DNA from 2 places in the Nostoc sp. UHCC 0252 genome. Region 1 is predicted to be linked to the other one. Evidence: riboswitches for the same ligand, from Rfam matches in the RefSeq annotation. Region 1 holds a riboswitch; the other holds the start of a gene.
The links. Region 1 has a riboswitch for cobalamin ahead of VB732_RS05260 (TonB-dependent receptor plug domain-containing protein). Riboswitches for the same ligand answer to the same signal wherever they lie in the genome.
Positions count from the first base shown of each region.

Region 2: linked by a shared signal. The riboswitch ahead of VB732_RS28660 (DUF1636 family protein) and the one ahead of VB732_RS05260 (TonB-dependent receptor plug domain-containing protein) in region 1 are both predicted to bind cobalamin.

Region 1 is NZ_JAYGHE010000005.1:164,569-172,170, forward strand. It holds gene VB732_RS05240 (radical SAM protein) at 1-629, shown strand, start outside; gene VB732_RS05245 (fatty acid desaturase) at 629-1,750, shown strand; gene VB732_RS05250 (hypothetical protein) at 2,013-2,174, shown strand; gene VB732_RS05255 (serine hydrolase) at 2,446-3,855, shown strand; cobalamin riboswitch at 4,098-4,248, shown strand; gene VB732_RS05260 (TonB-dependent receptor plug domain-containing protein) at 4,629-6,695, shown strand; gene VB732_RS05265 ((2Fe-2S) ferredoxin domain-containing protein) at 6,731-7,602, shown strand, end outside.
Region 2 is NZ_JAYGHE010000073.1:2,677-10,278, reverse strand. It holds gene VB732_RS28675 (hypothetical protein) at 1-1,474, shown strand, start outside; gene VB732_RS28670 (hypothetical protein) at 1,956-2,555, opposite strand; tRNA gene VB732_RS28665 (tRNA-Val) at 3,257-3,330, opposite strand; cobalamin riboswitch at 3,616-3,780, shown strand; gene VB732_RS28660 (DUF1636 family protein) at 3,802-4,218, shown strand; gene VB732_RS28655 (cobalt-precorrin-6A reductase) at 4,221-4,958, shown strand; gene VB732_RS28650 (response regulator) at 4,979-5,365, opposite strand; gene VB732_RS28645 (response regulator) at 5,555-7,602, opposite strand, start outside.

The DNA of each region.
Region 1 (7,602 bases):
TTATCAATAAAAAGTTACAAAATTATGAAATTATCCAAGCAGCGATCAATGCTAAAGCTGGTGGATTAACAAACCTGAAACTTTATGGAATGGTAGGAATTCCCGGTGAAGAACCAGAGGATTTAGAACAAACTGTGGCAATGATGCGCTCTCTGAAAAAAACTGTATCAGGATTGCGCTTAACATTTGGCTGTAGCACCTTTGTTCCCAAAGCACACACGCCATTTCAGTGGTTTGGAGTCAATCGGCAAGCAGAAAAGCGGTTGCAACTTTTACAGAAACAACTTAAGCCGCAAGGAATCGAGTTTCGACCGGAAAGTTATAATTGGTCAATCATTCAAGCTTTGTTATCCAGGGGCGATCGCAGACTATCCCACCTTTTGGAACTTACCCGTAATTATGGCGACTCCTTGGGCAGTTATCGTCGTGCTTTCAAACAACTTAAAGGACAAATACCTAACTTAGATTTCTACGTTCATGATAAATGGTCAACAGATATTGTATTACCTTGGAATCACTTGCAAGGACCTTTACCACAATCCACACTAATAAAGCATCTGGCTGATGCTACCAGTTATTTCAACTTACCCCAAAAAGAACTTCAGCCGTTAGGAGAAAGTTTTATTTAATGGAAACCGCAGTGAAAAAGTCGGATTTTGTCCTGAATCCTTACATGAACAGCAGCGACTTGCGGGCAACTTATCAAATCCTGAATACGGTTGTGCCTTATGTGGTTTTATGGTTTTTAGCATACAAAGCAGCTGCTATTTGTTTTTGGTTGCTTGCGCCTACTATAGTTTTGATGACGCTGTTTTCAGCGCGTTGTTTTTCTTTAATGCATGATTGCGGACACTATTCACTCTTTCGTTCAAAAAGGGTTAATCAGATTATCGGTTTTATTCTGGGGGTGATAAACGCGATCCCTCAATATCCGTGGTCAAGAGGACATGCCTATCACCACAAAACCAACGGTGATTGGCAACGCTATCGCGGTCCTAGTGCATTACTCTCTACTGAGGAGTTTGCTCGCCTCAGTCCATCTGCCCAAAGGCGTTATGAACTACTGAGGCACCCATTCATTATCTTTCCGGGAGGTTTTTTCTATGTCGCGATTAAGCCAAGACTCGCCCTGATTGCCGGAACATATGATTTTATCACTCATCTACTGACTTGTTTGCAGCAAGATCCTTTTATGGATTTACCTCGAATCATCTCCTCTCATAAGTCTAGAAATTGGTACACTGCGGCTGAGTTTTGGCATCTGTTGTTCAACAACATTTGTGTAGTCGGTATCTGGATTTTTCTGGGGTATTTACTTGGATTTGGTTTTTTCGTGAGCGTTTACTCAATCACGCTAACTTGTTCTGCGGCAATCCTTATCTGCGTCTTCTTTGTTCAGCACAACTTTGATGGCTCTTACGCCCACAAAACTGAAGGGTGGGACTATCTCGAAGCAGCAATTAAGGGCAGCAGTTATCTGGAGTTCCCTACCGTTTTAAAGTGGTTTTCCGCCAATATCGGCTACCATAACATTCATCATCTTTGCGACAGAATCCCCAATTACAACCTCCAAGCTTGCCACAATAAAAATGTTCACCTGCTTAGGAGTGCAAAAACGCTGCGAATGGTAGATATTCCTGATTGCTTCAAATACATTCTGTGGGATTGTCCCTCCAGTAGCCTCACGTCGATAGCATTGTTTCGTCAAGCTGCACAATCCATCGACCTAGAGAGAGCTAACGAGGCGTGAAAAAGCAGAGGGGCAGGGGAGCAAGGGAGCTATCGCTCACAAGGGGCGTTAGCGTAGCGGGACGAAGTACGGCTTTGAACCTTATCTTTTTCGTAAAGAATACCGTTGTTTGAAACAATGGAAGCATCCCAATTTGGCAAAAATAAAAAAATAAAGATTATTTGCGAGTAAACATCGCGAATAATCTGGGGATTCAATCAAGTGGTTCTTCTGACTCTTGCTCAGATCCAGAACTAATGTCTAGCAGACAATCATCAAGTGGATGAATTTTTCTGGTTTTACCGCTTTATCCCAATTGCGAAAAGCGATAAATGCGCTGCGTCAGGCAAGGGGAATCACTATCGGAGTAGAAGGTGAGTATCTTTCACCAGCAAAAAAAATCACACTCTGTACAGATAAAAAAACACAGAATGATTCTCAATGAACTAATACTCAACAGTAAAGTCCCAAGTTAATGGGTGCTTCTATAGTAACTTGAGAAAGCTTTATTCACCCGTTTAAAAAAAAACTGGTGTGAATGAAATCATACTGATTTTTATACAAGCTAATCTAGCTACGCTGTATAAGTTTTTATTGTCTATTTAAAATCCTTGACATTACATATTTTATTGCTTATGATTCTCAATCAGTTCTGACTTGATTTACTTCCCGGAAAATCTCTGTAAGTAAATTCAATATTATCCTCACAATACTGTATGAAATTACGCTGGTTCTTGTTGAGCTTAATTAGTCTTTTGCTCCTATCCTCTCCTGCAAGAGCAACTCGATTAGAATCTTGGCACTTTGACCCCAATCAGAATCAGCTTGACCTAACCACTGACTCAGGTATTCAACCGAGAGTTTTTTTAATTGATAACCCTAAAAGGCTTGTCATTGACTTATCGGGAACTACTTTCGACTACTCTACAACTAAACAAAACTTTGGCTCAAAGATTCGAGAAATTCGGGTAGCACAGCTTGACCCCCAGACGACCCGACTTGTAATTGAATTAGCACCCGGTTACACTGTCTCTCCGCAAAGTGTAATAGTCCGACGAGATTCTAACTTTCATTGGGTCGTAAAACTATTATCAATTGAAAAAATACCTGCGACGGGAATTTTTGAATGGGGAATAGGGGCTGGGGAAGAATCCTCCCAAACACCAATTTCCATTACTCCTAATCTCCAGCAAAAACGCCAAGTTCTCTTATTCCAAAATAAAGCGCCTTTACAAGATATTGCAGCTATTAATAAACTGAGTCCACCAGGTATACTCACTAAACCAATCAATGCTTCTATGTTTGCTGGGGTAGTTCCTTTAGGTGAGGAAATACTACAACTAAAATCTCAAATTAATGCATTGATGGCTCGCTACAGTTTCCTCAAGCCAGGGATGTTTTTTGTGGATTTAGAGACGGGTAACTATTTGGATATTAGTGGCGACAAAGTATTTCCCGCCGCGAGTACGATTAAGTTCCCAATTCTGATTGCTTTATTTGAGAGAATAGACGCTGGTACAGTCAAACTAAATGACACCTTGGTAATGCGGCGAGACTTGATTGCAAGTGGTTCTGGAGACTTGCAGTATCAACGTGTGGGAACTAAGTTGACTGTGCTGCAAACCATAAATAAAATGATTACTATCAGCGACAATACCGCCACAAATATGATTATTGACCGCTTGGGTGGTAAAGCAAAATTAAATCAGCGGTTTGGCAGTTGGGGATTGAAAAATACTGTAATTCGTCATTTACTGGGAGATTTTAAGGGAACTAATACCACCAGTCCCGCCGACTTAGTAAAATTGTCAGCATTGATTCAGTATCATAAGTTAATTTCAGATGCGAGTCGCTCCCAGGCAATAGATATTTTAAATCATTGCCATAACAGAAAGTTGCTGGCAGCTGGTTTGGGTTCGGGAGCAGTAATTGCTCATAAGACAGGTGATATTGGGTTTGTTATTGGGGATGCAGGTATTATTGAGATGCCAAATGGCAAGCGTTACTTAGCAGGGATTTTTGTGAGAAGACCTTACAATGACACCAGAGGTAGGGATTTTATTCGTCAAGTTTCTCAGTTGGTATATACATACTTAGACCAACCAAAATTAACTCAGTTACCTTAAGGAATGTCGATTAAACGAAATGCAAAACTTCAGTTTTGTAGCCTCCACAAAAATACGTTAGGAACGTAAGACACCTGGCGAAATTAAATCTACAATGTCCGCAAAGTCCCCTTTACTAACAGTTAGGGGATTTCTTTTATGCGTGTTTACTTTAGTGTAAGTATAATTCTATATCCAGTAAGTGATGTGGAGAATTAAAATTGTTACTAATGGAAATTTACATATACACAATAACTATGGTAATGTGACACATAACTGTCGGTTCTGATGGGGAGCAGCCATCAGGCGCAAGGGGGAAAGTTCGGTGTAAATCCGGCGCTGTCCCGCAGCTGTAATGAGACGAATATAACGTGTCTCTTAGTCAGAATGCCCGCCGACTCACTCTAGACACAAAACATTTATCTGCGAGGCACAGATGATACATTTGATTAATAAATTTTATGGGTACAGATACTGTTTTAAGACGGTACCCTCTGCAAGTTTTACTAATTCGCTTCGCTGTTAGTAACGACACTTAATTTTTGGTTGTCTTATAGGAATTTGGGTATCCATAAGGAATACCACAAAGTCTTTTTGCTATCAAAATAGTATCCACCATGATTTAGCTATGGCAATGCATTGTAGCAAGCTAGTTAAACCCTAAATCTTAGAAATTCAACAGCACAAATAAATACCTGCATTTACTGAAAACGAGGAGTTTCATGTCCACTTCCCGCATAGTTACTTATTGTGAATTTTTCTCAAAAATCTTTGTTTTTACCGCAATCTATGGGATGGTCTGCGGAAGAAATGTAGCGATTGCTAATCAAGTTCCACAAATATCTGAGTTTCCCAAGTATGAAGGTTCTGCAAGAGACTTACAACCAGTTGCACAAGTAACACCTGAAAATACTCCAGCATCCACAGAAGAACCAGATATTGAATTAACAGTCATCGACAAGCTATTGAATGAACCCGTTTATTCGCCCTTTCGCCGCGAGGGGACAGTGAAAGATTCTACCCGTCCGGTTTACGTAATTACGGGTGAAGAGATGGAAGCACAGGGTGCTAGAACGGTTAGAGAAGCGCTAAAATTTCTGACAGGTATCTTGCCTGATGGTACAGTTGGCACAGAAGTAAACGCCTTAAGCGGTCAATTTATCCGAGGTTCTAATACCGGTCAAGTATTAATATTGCTTGATGGTAGACCAATTAATAATCTTGGTGGCGGTGGTTTTGACCTTTCAGAATTTACCACCAATAATATTGAAAGAGTTGAAGTGTTACCAGGAGGAGGTTCAACACTTTATGGTTCTGATGCGATAGGAGGGGTAATTAATATTGTCACTCGTCGCCCCACAGAGAATATTACAACAGAAGCTAAAGTAAATATTGGTGCTTATGGACTAAACCAACAAAGTATTCAAAATAGTGGTAAAGCCGGGGTAATTTCTTGGGTTGTAGGTTACAACCGTACCCAAGCAGAAAATAATTATCCTTTTACAATTCCTGAAGCCAATTTTACAGGAACTAGAACAAATAATGATGCTCTATTTAACAACTTCAATGTCAAACTAGAGGCAGATTTAGGAACACGCAATACCTTAACTCTCTCAACTCTATACTTAAGCAAAGAACAGGGAGTACCAGGAGGGGTAGCAATTCCTGAACCCCAATTTGGGCAAGGGTTTTTCAATTCTCTCACCGAGAATAATCGCAAATACACAGACCAAGTTCTCACGGATTTAACCTGGAATTCCAAATTAGGGAATGGTAATGATTCACTTTTAACAGCCAGAGTTTATACTGATTTTCTCAATACTCGTTTTGATAACCGTAGTGGCGCACTTTCATCTCAGAATCGGTTTGATTCTAACCAAGTTTCTTACGGTATTCAAACCACACACAGTTGGAATCTTACCAAAAATCAGATTTTGGTTTACGGCTTTGATTACCGGAATGCAAATGTGCGTAATACCACCTTTAATTATGGCAGTAATCTCAATAGAGAAAATTACGATGACAGTATTAGTCAAGGAGCCATTTTCGCTAAATATGAAAATAATCTTACTTCTAGCTTAAGTGTCAATTTAGGAGTACGCCAAGATTTCAGTAGCTTGGTAAATGGCTCATTTACATCACCATCTGTAGGTACAAAATTCGTAATCTCTGACTCCACAACACTTAGAGCTAACTATATCAGAAACTTCCGAGCGCCAACCATTGCTAATTTATTTAACAATAATCCTACTAATATTGGTAATCCTGAACTTAAACCAGAAAAGGGTGATAGTTTTGATATTGGCATTGACCAAAAGTTAGGTAACATAGGCTTATTACGTTTGACCTTCTTTAGTAACACAGTATCAGATACAATTGCCTTTAAGCGGTTGACACCACCGGTGAATGGCAATACAGGTACTTTTGAAAATATCGGACTGGTTAGAACTACAGGAATTGAAGCTTCTTTAAACTTACAACTAGCGAAAAATTTCTATGCTTTTGCTAATTATACAGCTAATGATCCACGGATTTTAGAAAGTTCTAATCCGGCAGAAGTTGATAAGGAGTTACGATTTGCAGGTGCGGATAAATTAAATTTGGGTGTTTCTTATGAAAATCCTCAAGGTTGGTATTTAGGATTGCTCATGAATTCTTTGAATGGGTATCCAACGAATAACACAAATACAGAATTTTTGTCTGGTTACACTACTTTAGATTTCAAAGTGCGCGTCCCTTTAAGTGATAGTTTGATACTGACAAGTAGTGTAGATAATATATTTGACCAGCGTTATCAGTTGTTTCCGGGTTTTCCTGATGGGGGGAGGGTTTTTCAGGTTGGGTTGAGTTCTAGGTTCTAAGGTTAAGAGTTTTTTCATGCAGAGGAGAGTTGAAGATGAGTGAATTTAATTGTTTGGTTACACCGTTAAATCAAGTTGTGACTGAAGCTTTGTTTACAGGTGGGACAATTGAGTATGAATATTTTGATTGTGGAAGTAATATTTTGTCATCGTTACTTTACACTTTATTTGAGCAAAATTGGCAACAGGTAGGGGTGGGGCATATTGTCCAAGGTAGTGTTTTGGAATTAGAATTTAATGCTGCACCAAAACTTTGTATTCTCTACGATGGATATTTGACGGTAGCGACTGAAGGTTGGCATTTACATTTGTGTATTGATACTAATTTTGGTGGGCCTCTTTGTAGAACCCCTGTAGGAGTCAGGAAGCAGCGTCAAGTTAGCCGTGCGGCTTTTTATCGTCGGTTTAATACAGAAGGAAATCCCAGAAGTTGGGGAATTCAATTTTGGAATGGTGCAGATGAACAATTGATGACGATTTTATTACCGAATCCTTTCGTTGATGGTGAAAATTTATTACCAGAAGGGAAACCTGATGTATCAAAATTAGCTTTGTATCAGGAATTAAGAGATATTTATGTATTGGGTATTCAACCAATCCCGTTTAGCAAAAATCCCCTGAAGCATTCTTATATTTCAGTTTGTACTTCTACTCGCTGTCTTCCTTCACGCAAATGGCAACCCACATTTGATGCTTTAAAATCCGCAGTTGAAAATGCTGGTTTAGATATAGAAGTGAGAACATCTGGCTGTTTGGAAGTTTGCCAACAAGGGCCAGTAGTATTTCATTCTGATGATAGAACTTGGTACACTCGCGTTAACTCAAGCGTAGCTGAAACTATTGTCAATGAACATTTACTAAAAGGTAACAAAGTTATTGAACATTGTTATCCACCAGAGTCTGTGTA
Region 2 (7,602 bases), on a different contig from region 1:
AGAATGTGAACTGAGAGCATCAATTTATAGTAAGAATGCACAAATAAATAGTTTTATTGAAAATAGGGGACAAAGATTAGAGATATTCCAACAGCATTTTTTAAGTATGATTTATGTTGGGCAAGAAAAAATTGTTGATGATGTTAAATTTAATAACTGGATTTATTCAATTAAACGTGACAATAATCAAGCAATTAATAATATTGCCAATGATTGTATAGAATACTTTCTAACTCATCAGAAAAAAATGGAGGTGTACTGCGTTTATCTCAAAGATGATCAACCCTTACTTCAACAGCAAATAGCTTTAGAGGCAATAGATTATTTGTGCGTTAAATCTAGTTATAGATTGCTGAAATACATAATATATTACTGTATATACCAATTAGATAAACAAAACCTTACAAAAAATAATATCGATTCAATTTGTCATCGTGCTATCAAAATAATTATGCTTAATCCTTGGATAAAAGCATTAGATAATAAAAATATTAAATCATCAATTATTAATCTTTCTCAATTATTTGAACCTGAAATAGTAAAAATCAAATCTCCATCACCACTACAAATATTCTTGGTAGCTATTCAGGATGGTACTAAGGGTAAATCAACTAAAAACATTAACTCATTAACTATTAATGCTTCTCAATTATCTAGCGTTGAGCGCGATAAACTCAAATCACCACTAGATTTAAATCATATTTTCTCAGCTATTCAATATGGTAGTAGAGGTGGTGTAAAGAAGGTTATTATTAGTTGCAAAGTGGTAACTGAAATCAATACTGATGAAAATACAGCTATTCAGTTTAGTTTTATGGTCAATGAGTTTATCAAAGTTGACTCACGTATCAAAAATGCTTCAGGTAATTATGTAAAAGCTGAAATAGAAATCTGGCATCCTGCTATAGTCTACTCATTTGGTTATGATTTAACATTAACAGTTGAAACCTATTCCAACTTGTTATTCCCTAAAGGTGGATACTTAGAAGAATACACAAACATTACAAGACGTGATGAGCTTGCTAGTCTATTTCGATCATTGTTATCAGATGGGAAAGTCAAGTTACTAAAAACCTATGAAGATAGTAAAGGTAAAGTACGCATTAATTATGCGTATGACTGTAGCGTACTACTACTTTACGAGTTGTTAGAATATTGCCACATAAGGTTAGGTTTTAAACACGAACCAATCGAATTTAACACTGTTATGCAATGTATGATTAATGCGGCTGATAAAGCAACTAACTCAGGTATACCTCTAATAGATGGAATGCTATTACACAGCTTATTTACTGCTGCCAAGGAACAATTAAAAGCATCTAAAAATGAAACGTTATTAATTGATAAGAGAGAGATTGATAATACATTCCAAATTAATCGTAAAAAGATTTTAGCAAAAGCTAAACGATCTAGCTATGATGATAAAAACAGACCATGTAACGTTCGTAAAAATATGTTTAACACAAATTGGTAACTTTACTTACATCACAAGTAACTAAACTTATGATTTTTAGTAACCTCAATCGATGTTAAATCATGTATCCTGACTTACAACTACCTATCGATTATTTGAAATCAGATGAATGGATAGCGTCTATTAAATTTGATAGTTAATTTAGTCAACTTGTGGTCTATTATTGTTTCTATCTCTAACTATCTTATATCTTAAGGTGGGAAGTTAATTATGATAGTTATATTAGGTTAACTACAATAATATAAATAGGTTATTGCAGTTATTAATGTATAGATTAATGTGTATATTGTATATATGATATTCGTCTTAATAAACTATATTTGATTTGGCTTAGTATACTTGCGGCTCAATATGATTAATTATTTTAACTTTTGTTTTCTATAACTTAACTAACCTTAAGTAATGTTACTTGAGGCAATAACGTAATTCTCTAGTTGTTTTATACCGCTACCATTAAAATGAATAAGGAATCTCAATTTATTTATTTTGTAACATTAGCACGACAAGCAAACTGATGTATTTCATATCCTAAAGTTTCTGGTTGTACTACTATTTTAGGAAATGGTGCTGTTGATTGATAACGAGTAGCAGTTGCCATACCGAAAGTAGTACCACTAACTATATTATTAGAACTATCGAAATCAAAAGTGCTTTCTAAACTCATCACAAGCGAATTACAATTTACATGATAGTAATCTTCTTTCTTATTAGCAGCACTACTTTTTGGTTTTTTATATAATGTTAAAACTCTTATTCTTGCACCAGTAAATCCATAACCTGTATCTTTATAACGTTTAAAAGCTTTGTTACGACTGTATATTTTGTCTCCGTTGTCAGTCACGGTTATCAAAGTGTATCCTGCTAAATCACTTGATGTATTTGTAGTAGCTTCTGGAACAGGATTATCTAATTGAACAACACCATTACTTGAAAATTTTATACACTCTTCTTGTCCAGTTTTGAAATTAATCCAATAGTTTAAGCAATTTGAACTTTGAGCAGTAACATTATTTATTGGTACAGTTGATATTATGATACTCGTATAAAATAGAATTGGAAGTTTCTGTATTAAAGAATACATATTGGATATTACTAATTAAATAATAGAAACATTATTTCTAACGTACAGTACAATAATGTATAATTTATTTAGTAAATAGCTTGGGCAAATATACTGAAAAACCTTATCCACAGTTTTTCATCAAAAAAGGGATGTTTCTAAAATCTTTCAATGCTTTGACATGATTATCTGCAAAACACCAATATATGCCTCTGTAATCGATAATTTGAGGTTTAATTGGCTAATTGGTATGAAACTAAAGACAGAGAGAGTACAGGCGAATATGGCGTGAGTATGAGTATTTATGTACTTGCTAACGATAAAACTGGGGAATGATTGTTTCTTACGTTTCTATTGTTGAATGATTAGCTTTGATAGCATTTAAGCTTTAATACCTAGCTCTACAATTAGCTATAACAAGCGACATAAGACTTAAGCTTGCATTCTACATGGGACTGAAAATAGAGGTGCTATAGGCGAATATGGCTCAATCCCTAATCTGGTAGGCATATATAAGCTAATCAAGAATATTTTTATCAATTGATAACGAAAAGTTATAAAAATATGGGTAAATGATAAGCTTCTCTCAAATCAGCTAGTTACCCCTATTTCATTGTTTTAAGGATAAAATAGTATTGATTGAGAGAAAACTGAGAGAAAACAAGTTGGTTAGAGCGCTACGTTGACATCGTAGCCAGTACTGGTAAGGACATTATCTAAAATGGACGTAACTGGATTCGAACCAGTGACCTCTACGATGTCAACGTAGCGCTCTAACCAACTGAGCTATACGTCCTTAACCACACGAATATTAACGTTAGCATATACTTCTTGGATCGAGCAAGAAAAAAACCTAAATCTAGCAAACTTTATTATGTGACACCTCGTATCTGTGGCAAAAACCGGGTTTAGCGCAATTGATTAAAAGTCAAAGCCTGGATTTTGGTTCAGAAAAGCAATTCATTTCGCCTTCTAAAGAATGATGCAATATCGCAGTAATCTGACTTGTGGAGCTAGGCAAAGTTACGATATTTGCTCCTTACTCTTGGTAATATCCTTTTATTTAGATGACCCTAGTGTATGATCGATAAGGTTATTCGGTTCTGGTGGGGAGCAGCTACCAGAGGTAACGGGGAAAGTTCGGTGCAAATCCGGCGCTGTCCCGCAACTGTAAACTAATTTGAGATGTAATCTAAAATTTCAAATTGAGTAAGTCAGGATGCCCGCCGAAATAGATTTACCAGTTCCACATATCTGCGAGGTACAGATGACTACTACTGTAAATATTTCCCCAACGAATCCTTTGGGTGTTGCTGACCATACTTTATTTGTTTGCAAAACTTGCGCTAGCGTTTGGCATGAGGGAAAACGCTTAGGTGAAAGCGGTGGTCAAAAACTTTTAAACCAACTTCAGCAGCTTGCACAAGATTGGGATTTACGAGATGAATTTCCAATTAAAGAAGTTGAATGCATGAGTGCTTGTAATCGTTCTTGTGTAGTTGCTTTTGCTGCTAAAGGCAAATTAACATATTTATTTGGTGATTTAGCCGTTGACGGTAGTGCATCTGCGGTACTAGAGTGCGCTAGTCAATACTATGTCAAAGCAGATGGTTTACTGCCTTGGTCAGAGCGTCCAGAAGCCTTGAAAAAGGGCATTTTAGCAAAAATTCCACCTTTATCTTAATGATGCGCGTTTTGATTTTGGGTGGTACGGGAGATGCCGCAAAATTAGCTGCGAAACTGTCGACTATTCAAGGGTTAGAAGCAATCACGTCTCTAGCCGGTCGCACCCGTGAACCCTCAATTCCGTTAGGCGATTTACGGGTTGGATGCTTCGGTGGTGTGGCTGGATTGGCTAGCTATCTGCGTCAAATGCAAATCGACTTGTTAATTGATGCAACCCATCCTTTTGCTAGTCAAATTTCCTTTAATGCGGCAGATGCTGCAACTGAAGTCGGAATACCTCGTTTAATGTTAATACGTCCGCCTTGGGAAAAAGAAAGTGGCGATCGCTGGATTGAAGTCGATAGTGTTGAAGCTGCCGCCGCATCTCTACAAAATCAGGCACAGCGAGTATTTTTGACAGTTGGCAGACAAGAACTCGCCGCTTTTGCCCACTGCGAGAAAATTTGGTTTCTGATGCGGATGATTGATCCCCCTACTGATGATGCTTTAGTACCGCCAGGAAGGATTTTGTGCGATCGCGGGCCTTTTACCTTCAATAATGAAAGGCAAATCCTGATTCATCATAATATTGATACCATCGTGAGTAAAAATAGCGGTGGCGATGCGACAAAACCCAAAATTATGGCGGCGCGAGAACTGGGTGTGAAGGTTGTCATGATAAATCGTCCAGCCACACCGCCAGGCGAACAGGTTACTGATGTTGATGGTGTTTTAAAGTGGCTAAAAGTAAAAAAATAATCTCGATAAATAAATTTAGCTTACTTTTCCAGACTCCAGCCCAAAGCTACTGCTACATTAGCAGCTAATTCTAGAGGATTAAATGGTTTAGCGATCGCACTGATCATTCCCATCTGGACGTAGCGACGGCGATCGCTTGCCTGAATTTTAGCAGTTAACAAAATTACTGGAATCGCTTTGGTTAATGGATTTTCTTGTAACTTTTCAAAGGTAGCGATGCCATCCATCTCCGGCATCATTACATCTAGTAAAATTGCATCTGGTTGGTAAGTCTCAGCTTTCAGTATGCCTTCTTTACCGGAACTAGCTGTTTCAACTTTCCAGCCTGCAACTGTTTCCAAGCAAATCTTGGCAACTTCTTGAATATACTGCTCGTTATCAACCACTAGAATTTGCTTTGTTGTCATCGCTACTATCCTCTTGTTGGTTGTAAGTAATTCCCTCACCTGTTATTCAAATTCCTTTGTGAATTATTCCTCTTTCTCTGTGTCCTCAGCGTCTCTGCGGTTTTTTAATCATTCAAATATTACCGGATTTGGTCTAATACGCCTTTTGTCCAAAAATTTTCTACCTTGACTTAGTTATCTATTTATGTGCTATGAAATTCCGGGAATATTGGAATCTTCTAAATCAGGGTGTGATAAAGTCTCAAACAACGGCAGCGCGACGTAAAAAGTACTACCTTCACCCAATGTACTTTCAGCCCAAATACGTCCGCCATGCTGTTGCATAATGCTCTTACAAATTGCCAAACCTAAACCAGTTCCATCATGGTTGCGTGAATCTGAAGAATCAACTTGTTGAAAGCGCTCAAAGATACTCTCAAGTTTGTCAGATGGGATACCGCGTCCGGTATCTTTGACTGTCAATAAAACTTCATCACCTTGTTGTTGCGCCCCTAACCAAACTGTAGATCCAGCAGATGAAAATTTAATAGAGTTACTCAGTAGATTAGTCAAAGTTTGGACAATGCGATCGCAATCTGCCAATACTTCACAGGATAAAGCAGAAATGGAGAGCGTGACTCTAGCCTTGTCAGCTAAAGGCTGCATGACATTTACTGCTTGAGTAATCAAATCAACGATGTTGCAGATTTCTGGTTCCATCTTCGCCTTACCCGACTCGATCCGCTCAATGTCTAGGATGTCGTTGATTAAGCGTACTAGCCGTTCGCTGCTCTCGGCGGCAATTTGTAACAGACGTTTTTCTTGCTCTGAATCTGCCGCTAGCAAACCACTGGCTAACATTCCTAGAGAACCATGAATCGAAGTTAAAGGTGTGCGGAGTTCATGACTAACAACGGAGATAAACTCATCTTTCAGGCGTTCAATTTGCTTGCGCTCTGTGACATCTCTTAGTATTACTGTATAAAATGTCTCGCTACCCATATCTATTTTAGATATAGAAGCCTCTGCCGGAAACTCAGTCCCATCTTTTCGACAACCATAGATTTCACGCCGTTCTCCCATGCGGCGGGCAATATTGGGAGATTTTCCAAAATCAACTACATGCTGGCGATGTGCTTGAAAAAAGCGCTGCGGTAATAGTAAATCAAGACCTTGACCAATAACTTCTTGAGCAGAGTAGCCAAAAATCTTTTCTGCTCCTTGATTAAACAAGGTGATATTGTGAAACCCATTGATAGAAATAATTGCATCATCAGCAATATCTAAAATTCGGGCAAATCGGGCTTGAGAGAAGCGTAATTCTTCCTGCGTTCGGTGACGTTCGTCGAGTTGCGATTGCAATTGTTGATTTACCTTAATTAATTCGGCGGTGCGCTCTGCGACTCTCAACTCTAGTTCATTGATAGCTTGCTCAGAGGGAGATGAGAAAGAAATTTCTTTTCCTGCTTCCCTACGCGCCTGGGTTACGCGCTGACGTAATTTCATTCGTTCTAAGCGATTGACGATTCGGTTTACTAATTCTGGCCCGACAATGGGCTTGCTTACAAAGTCATCAGCACCAACGCTAAATACCTGATTGACCATTTCAGCATCGCTATGGACAGTCAGGAATAAGATGGGTAAATCACCCCAGCGCAAATTATCGCGGACTAAGTAGCAAAGTTCTATGCCATTTATGTGAGGTAATTCCACATCTAAAATCAGCATATCTGGGGCAACAACTTCTAAAGTTTCCCAGAATTGCCGGGGGTCTTCAAGAGCGATCGCTTTGAATCCCCAAGGACTAAGTAAATTTTGTAACAATGCCTGAATTTGCGGATCGTCATCGACAACCAATATTGTGGTTTCTGCATGAGGTTGCGTCACTGTTTCTACTGGCTGGGTTGGTGATGCAGATATTACATCTGCATTTCCCTCTATTTGCTGACGCAACAAATTTACCCAACTTTCGAGGTTGCCGATCTCAGATTTACTCAAGGTTTGACTAGAATTAAGCAGCAGTTCGATATTGCGGGCTAATTGTGAGCCGAGAGGCAATCCAAAAGTTCCTAAAGAGCCTGCTAAGGTATGGGCTTCTTTGGCTGCAAGGGAGAGTAATTGAGGATTTAAACTATTTTGATTTAAAGTTGCGATCGCTTGTTCTAAAATCCTCATCTGTTCCTCTACACGCCCTTGAAATCGTTGCCAAATTTCTGCAACGGCCATTAGTGCTTGCTGCTGTGATTTGAGAGTTGGGG